Regions from separate parts of the Variovorax pasteuri genome, predicted to be linked through region 1. Evidence: riboswitches for the same ligand, from Rfam matches in the RefSeq annotation. Region 1 holds a riboswitch; the other holds the start of a gene.

The links. A riboswitch is a leader RNA that binds a small molecule or an ion and turns the genes downstream of it on or off. The one in region 1 is predicted to bind S-adenosylhomocysteine.
Region 2: it holds a riboswitch for S-adenosylhomocysteine, as region 1 does, so the genes downstream of both, metH (methionine synthase) here and ahcY (adenosylhomocysteinase) in region 1, are expected to answer to the same signal.

What each region holds. Positions count from the first base shown of each region.
Region 1 is NZ_JBPJZS010000003.1:94,862-98,236, reverse strand. It holds gene ACSFBM_RS13925 (TlyA family RNA methyltransferase) at 1-247, opposite strand, end outside; gene ahcY (adenosylhomocysteinase) at 320-1,759, opposite strand; S-adenosyl-L-homocysteine riboswitch at 1,834-1,902, opposite strand; gene ACSFBM_RS13915 (hypothetical protein) at 2,021-2,662, shown strand; gene phaP (TIGR01841 family phasin) at 2,828-3,325, shown strand; gene ACSFBM_RS13905 (alpha/beta fold hydrolase) at 3,342-3,375, shown strand, end outside.
Region 2 is NZ_JBPJZS010000016.1:28,813-32,187, reverse strand. It holds gene metH (methionine synthase) at 1-1,397, opposite strand, end outside; S-adenosyl-L-homocysteine riboswitch at 1,477-1,552, opposite strand; gene ACSFBM_RS32785 (PACE efflux transporter) at 1,723-2,160, opposite strand; gene ACSFBM_RS32780 (LysR family transcriptional regulator) at 2,262-3,185, shown strand; gene ACSFBM_RS32775 (SH3 domain-containing protein) at 3,198-3,375, opposite strand, start outside.

The DNA.
Region 1 (3,375 bases):
GGTCGACGCCGCTCACCGCCAGCGCGCCTTCGAGCTTGAGCCCGCCGCGCGACACGTACCGGGCCTCGGCCGCATCGGCCAGCTCGAGCTCGGCCGATTCGGGCACTTCGTCCTTGTTCTTGACGACCTGGCGCCACGCGTCGCTCGTGCCCGCATCGCGCCAGCGCATGCCGCCGGCAATGAGCCGCACGGCCTGCGAACGCGACGCGGCCATGCCGCGCTCTACCAACAGTTGATCAGCGCGCATGAGCGAAGCGCCGGGCCGCCCCAAGCAAGCTCGCACCGCAGTGCGAAGCACGGAGGTTTTTCATTGCGCTGATCAATACCGGTACGTGTCGGGCTTGTACGGGCCGTTCTTGCTCACGCCGATGTAGGCGGCCTGCGCGTCGGTCAGCTCGGTCAGCATGGCGCCGACCTTCTTCAGGTGCAGGCGAGCCACCTTTTCGTCGAGGTGCTTGGGCAACACGTAGACCTTGCCGGCTTCATAGGCGTCGGGCTTGGTGAACAGCTCGATCTGGGCGATGGTCTGGTTGGCGAACGACGACGACATCACGAAGCTCGGGTGGCCCGTGCCGCAGCCCAGGTTCACCAGGCGGCCCTTGGCCAGCAGGATGATCTTCTTGCCGTCCGGGAAGGTGACGTGGTCGACCTGCGGCTTGATTTCTTCCCACTCGTACTTCTCGATCGACGCGACGTCGATCTCGTTGTCGAAGTGGCCGATGTTGCAGACGATGGCCTGGTCCTTCATGGCGGCCATGGTGTCGTGCGTGATGACGTCCTTGTTGCCGGTGGTCGTCACGAAGATGTCGGCCTTGTCGGCGGCGTATTCCATCGTCACGACCTTGTAGCCTTCCATGGCGGCCTGCAGGGCGTTGATCGGGTCGATCTCGGTCACCCACACCTGGGCGCTCAGTGCGCGCAGTGCCTGGGCCGAGCCCTTGCCCACGTCGCCGTAGCCAGCCACGCAAGCCACCTTGCCGGCGATCATCACGTCGGTCGCGCGCTTGATGCCGTCCACCAGCGATTCGCGGCAGCCGTACAGGTTGTCGAACTTGCTCTTGGTGACCGAGTCGTTCACGTTGATGGCGCGGAACTGCAGCGTGCCCTTGGCCGACATCTCGTTCAGGCGGTGCACGCCGGTGGTCGTTTCCTCGGTCACGCCGATGATCTCGGCGGCCTTGCGGGTGTACCAGGTGCTGTCCACGGCCAGCTTGGCCTTGATGGCGGCGTAGAGGATGCGTTCTTCTTCGCTGGTCGGGTTGGCGAGCACGCCCAGGTCCTTCTCGGCGCGCTGGCCCAGGTGCATCAGCAGCGTGGCGTCGCCGCCGTCGTCCAGGATCATGTTCGGGCCTTCGCCCTTCGAACCCTTGGGGCCGAAGTCGAAGATGGCGTGGGTGTAGTCCCAGTAGTCCTTGAGCGACTCGCCCTTGATGGCGAACACCGGCGTGCCGGCGGCGGCGATGGCGGCGGCGGCGTGGTCCTGCGTCGAGAAGATGTTGCACGAGGCCCAGCGCACTTCGGCGCCCAGGGCTTGCAGCGTCTCGATCAGCACGGCCGTCTGGATGGTCATGTGGATCGAGCCCGTGATGCGCGCGCCCTTGAGCGGCTGCGCCTTGGAGAACTCTTCACGGATGGCCATCAGGCCGGGCATTTCGGTTTCCGCGATGCGGATTTCCTTGCGGCCCCAGGCGGCGAGGGACAGGTCGGCAATCGCCTGGTCGGCGGTGGACACGGGGGTGGGCTTGAGAACAGCGCTCATGAGAACTCCAAAACTGGTTTGAAAGATGCCACTGCGTTCGGGGGTCTGACGGAAAAAGGACTCACCGCGAGAACAGCGGATGAGCGTGGTTGCGATGTGGTCCGAGCCTCACGCCTGACGGCGCTGCAACGCTCCTCGGAACGGCGGATTGTAGACGCGGCGCCCCGGCCCGCCAATCGCTCGGGTATCTCACATCACGGAAAGCGCGTTCTGCCGCACAGGCGTACATTGGCTCGCACCCAACCACGGAAGCCCCCGCCCATGTCGCTCACGCACTCCAGAATCCCCTCGGCCCTGCTTGCCGCAGCCGCCCTCGTCGCCACGGCCAGCGTCCCGGTCCTTGCCGCCGCGCAGAACGCCGACCCGGTGCGCATCCGCGGCACCATCGTGCGCGTCGACGCCAAGACCCTCGTGGTCCAGGACCGCGGCGGCGAGGTCGTCAGCCTCGCACGCCCGGCCGACATGCCGGTGTCGGAGGTCTACCGCATCAAGCTGTCCGACATCAAGCGCGGCAGCTTCATCGGCACCGCCGCCATGCCGCAGCCCGACGGCACGCAGAAGGCGATCGAAGTGGTGGTGTTCCCCGAGGCCGCGCGCGGCACGGGTGAAGGCCACAGGCCGTGGGACCTGCTGCCCGACAGCACCATGACCAACGCCACCGTCGCCGACCTGGCCGCGGCGCCGAAGTCGGTGCGCGGCGGGCAGCAGATGCGCCTGACCTACAAGGGCGGCGAAAAGACCGTCATCGTGCCGCCCGACGCTCCGGTGGTCACCTTCCGCCCCGGCACCGACGCACTGCTCGTGCCCGGCGCCAAGGTGATGGTGAATGCGCAGGAAAAGAACGGCACGCCCACGGCGCTGCGCGTCACGGCCGGGCGCAACGGCTTCGCGCCGCCGATGTAACCGGCACGCGGGGCAGGCGCCCCGCATCCGAGGGAAACCCCGCAGGATTTTTTGTCCGGGCGACAGGCTCGGGCGGCCCTGTGCGGCGTATCGTGGCGTCGGACTCCGGCCGCGAGGCAGGTTCCAGCCACCCATCCGTTCACCCGACACAGGAGATTGCGCACCATGGCCACTGCCAAGAAAGCCGCCGCCAAGAAGACCCCCTCCAGCAGCGAGAGCACCGCGGGCGCGAAGCAGGCGATGCCGAACGCCGCGGACATGCTCAATCCGCTGAAGGGCATGGCCGACCGGCTGCAGAACCTCAACCTGACCGGCGGCGCCGGCAAGCTGCTGGACAGCGGCCGCAAGGACCTGCAGGCGGTCATGGAAGCCAACGAAAAGTCCTACCAGGGCCTGCAGACCGTGGTGCAGCGGCAGACCGAGATGATCAAGCACGCCATCACCGAATGGCAGAGCGTCGCCAAGGGCATGCCGGGCAAAGACCCGAAGGAAAACTTCGCCAAGCTCGACGAACTCGGCCGCCAGTCGTTCCAGCGCGCCATCGACGACATCAAGGAACTCGCCAACCTCGCGGCCAAGTCGCAGGCCGACGCGTTCGACGTGGTGCGCCAGCGCATCCAGTCCAACGTAGACGAAGTGACCAAGCTGCTGCAGCGCAAGTAAGCCGGAACCCGCCGCCATGCCCCCGGCAGCAGCCCCGCCGCCCATCGAGC
Region 2 (3,375 bases), on a different contig from region 1:
CGCGCCAGGATCTCGTGGCACGGGACCATCACGCCCATGTTCACCACTTCGAAGTTGTTGCACTGGAGCACGACGGTGACGATGTTCTTGCCGATGTCGTGCACGTCGCCCTTGACGGTGGCGATGATGATCTTGCCCTTGGTGCGCACGTCGCGGCCCGCCGCCTCGTCGCGCAGCTTTTCTTCCTCGATGTAGGGCAGCAGGTGGGCCACGGCCGACTTCATGACGCGCGCCGACTTGACCACCTGCGGCAGGAACATCTTGCCGGCGCCGAACAGGTCGCCCACGATGTTCATGCCGTCCATGAGCGGCCCTTCGATCACGTGCAGCGGACGACCGCCCGTCGCCAGGATCTGCTGGTAGGCCTCCTCGGTGTCTTCCACGATGAAGTCGGTGATGCCGTGCACCATGGCGTGCGACAGCCGCTGGTTGACGTGCACCGGGCTCTCGGGCGTGCCGCGCCATTCGAGGCGCTTGCTTTCGTCCTTGGCGCCGCTCTTGGCGGTTTCGGCCACTTCGACGAGGCGTTCGCCGGCGTCCGGGCGGCGGTTGAGCACCACGTCTTCCACGCGCTCGCGCAGCGTGGGCTCCAGGTCGTCGTACACGCCCACCATGCCCGCGTTGACGATGCCCATGTCCATGCCCGCCTGGATGGCGTGGTACAGGAACACGGTGTGGATGGCCTCGCGCATCGGGTCGTTGCCGCGAAAGCTGAAGCTCACGTTGCTCACGCCGCCCGACACCTTGGCACCCGGCAGGTTCTGCTTGATCCAGCGTACCGCGTTGATGAAGTCGACCGCATAGTTGTCGTGCTCCTCGATCCCGGTGGCAATGGCGAAGATGTTGGGGTCGAAGATGATGTCTTCCGGCGGGAAGCCCACCTCGTCCACCAGGATGCGGTAGGCCCGCTCGCAGATCTCGATCTTGCGCGCGAAGGTGTCGGCCTGGCCCTTCTCGTCGAAGGCCATGACCACCGCGGCGGCGCCGTAGCGGCGCACCAGCTTGGCCTCGTGCTTGAACTTGTCGACCCCCTCCTTCATGGAGATGGAGTTGACGATGCCCTTGCCCTGGATGCAGCGCAGGCCGGCCTCGATCACGTCCCACTTCGAGCTGTCGACCATCACCGGCACGCGCGCGATGTCGGGCTCGCTGGCAATCAGGTTCAGGAAGCGGACCATGGCGGCCTTGCTGTCGAGCATGGCCTCGTCCATGTTGATGTCGATCACCTGGGCGCCGTTCTCGACCTGCTGGCGCGCGACGGCCAGGGCCTCTTCGAACTGGCCGTTCAGGATCATCCGCGCGAACGCCTTGGAGCCGGTGACGTTGGTACGCTCGCCGATGTTGACGAACAGCGTGCCCTCGCCGATGGCGACCGGTTCGAGACCGGACAGCTTCATGGGCGGGGGCGCCAGGGGCGCGGAATCGGGGGTAGCTGGAGCGGAAATCTGGGACATGGCCTCACCTGCGGAAGAGTCGAACAGGCGAGCGTCGTTGTCGCCCCAAGCCTGACGGCCGGCCTGTGAGGCCCACCGCTGCAACGCTCCTTGGGAAGGGCCGCATTTTAGGGCGATTCGAATGGGGCCGGGGAAAACCCCAGTTCCCGACTTCGCCCGCGTCCACCCTGTTCAAAGACACCGGGCGCCTGCGGCTGAGCGCTGCCTTGGCCATGCGCGCTGCCGGCCGCGAAAGCCGGCCCCCGATGGCGGCTAAGTAAGCGCAGGCTTACGCTGGTTGTGGCTCGCCCATTGCCGACGCCGGAAGGCCGAACACCCGGTCGAAGGCCCAGTTGAAGACGAAGGTGTAGACCAGGAAGAACACCACCAGGCCCAGGTCCATCACCAGCGCCTGCCAGAGCGACACGCCCAGGCCCCAGGCGAACATCGGCACCAGGAAGGCGATCAGCCCGCCCTCGAAGCCGATGGCGTGGGCGATGCGGCGGCGCACGCTGCGCCCGCGCACGGCCTGGCGCGATTCCCAGCGCTCGAACAGCGCATTGAAGACCAGGTTCCAGATCACCGCGATGACCGAGGCGCCCACCGCCAGCATGCCCGAATGGCCGAGCCCGGCGTCCGTCATCAAGGCCAGCCCCGCGCTGGCCGCGACGATGGCGATGCCCTCATAAAGGCTGATGTAGACGATGCGACGTTGAATGCCCTGCATGACTTCTTCTCTTGGTTCGTGACTGCGATGACTGGACTTTATGTGTCATTCGCTGATATAAAAAGTTAACTTGTTTCAGTTTTATTGATAGATCTAGCGCCATGGCTTTCTCCAGCGACAACGTCGAGGTCTTCCTGGCCGTGATCGACCACGGCTCCTTCTCGGCCGCGGCGCGGGCGCTGCGCAAGGTGCCGTCGGCCGTGAGCATGGCCATCGCCAACCTGGAGGCCGAGCTCGACCTGCCGCTGTTCGACCGCAGCGGCCGCGAGCCCCAGCCCACCCCCGCCGCACGCTCCCTGGAGCCCCAGGCGCGACTGCTGGCCTCCCAGTTGCGGCAGTTGCAGGTGCAGGCGCTGGCGCTCACGCAGGGGCTGGAAGACCGGCTCACGCTGGCCATCGCGCCCGAGCTGCTGGCCGCCCCCTGGAGCGGCCCGTTGGCCGAGCTGGCACGCGAGCATCCGCTGCTGCAGGTCGAGGTGCTGGCCGCGCCGCAGGCCGATGCGCTGGCGCTGCTGCACAGCGGCCGCGCGCAGCTGGCCCTGGTGTTCGAGCGCCCCAGCCTGGACGGCCGCGAAGGCTTTCAGGAGGTGGGCAGCGACCTGATGGTGGCGGTCATCGCGCCCGACCACCCCGTGCTCGCCACCAACGGCGGCCGGCTGCGCGAGGACCACCTGACGAACACCCGGCAGATCGTCGTGGCCGGGCGCGACCTGACTACCAGCGACCCGCGCTTCGTGTTCGCGCGCCACGTCTGGCGCACCGACAACGCGCTGGCCGCGCTGAGCCTGATTACCGCCGGGCTGGGCTGGGGCTGGCTGCAGCGCAACTTCGCCAAGCCGCACGTGGCGGCCGGCGCGCTGATCGAGATTCCGTTCGAGAACCTCAGCAATGGGCTGGACCTGTGGGTCGACGTGGTGTGGTCGCGCGAGCGGCCGCTCGGGCTGGGCGCGCAGCGCTTCGTGGCGCTGATTGCACGCAACCGCCAGGTGGCGGGGGAGTGCGGCGTGAAGACCGGCGGGCTCTAGCGCCCGGGTGCGTCACCGGCCGTGGCCGCCGCCATGGCCCCCGCCGTGCCCGCCGTGCCCGCCGTGCCCGCCGCCACCATGGCCTCCGCCTCCCGGCCCGCCACCGTGCGGGCGCCCGCCGCCGCCACCCGGGTGGGGCCTGCCCGGCGGCGGTCCGGGGCGAAAGCCCGGCTGCGGCCGGGGCGGCCTG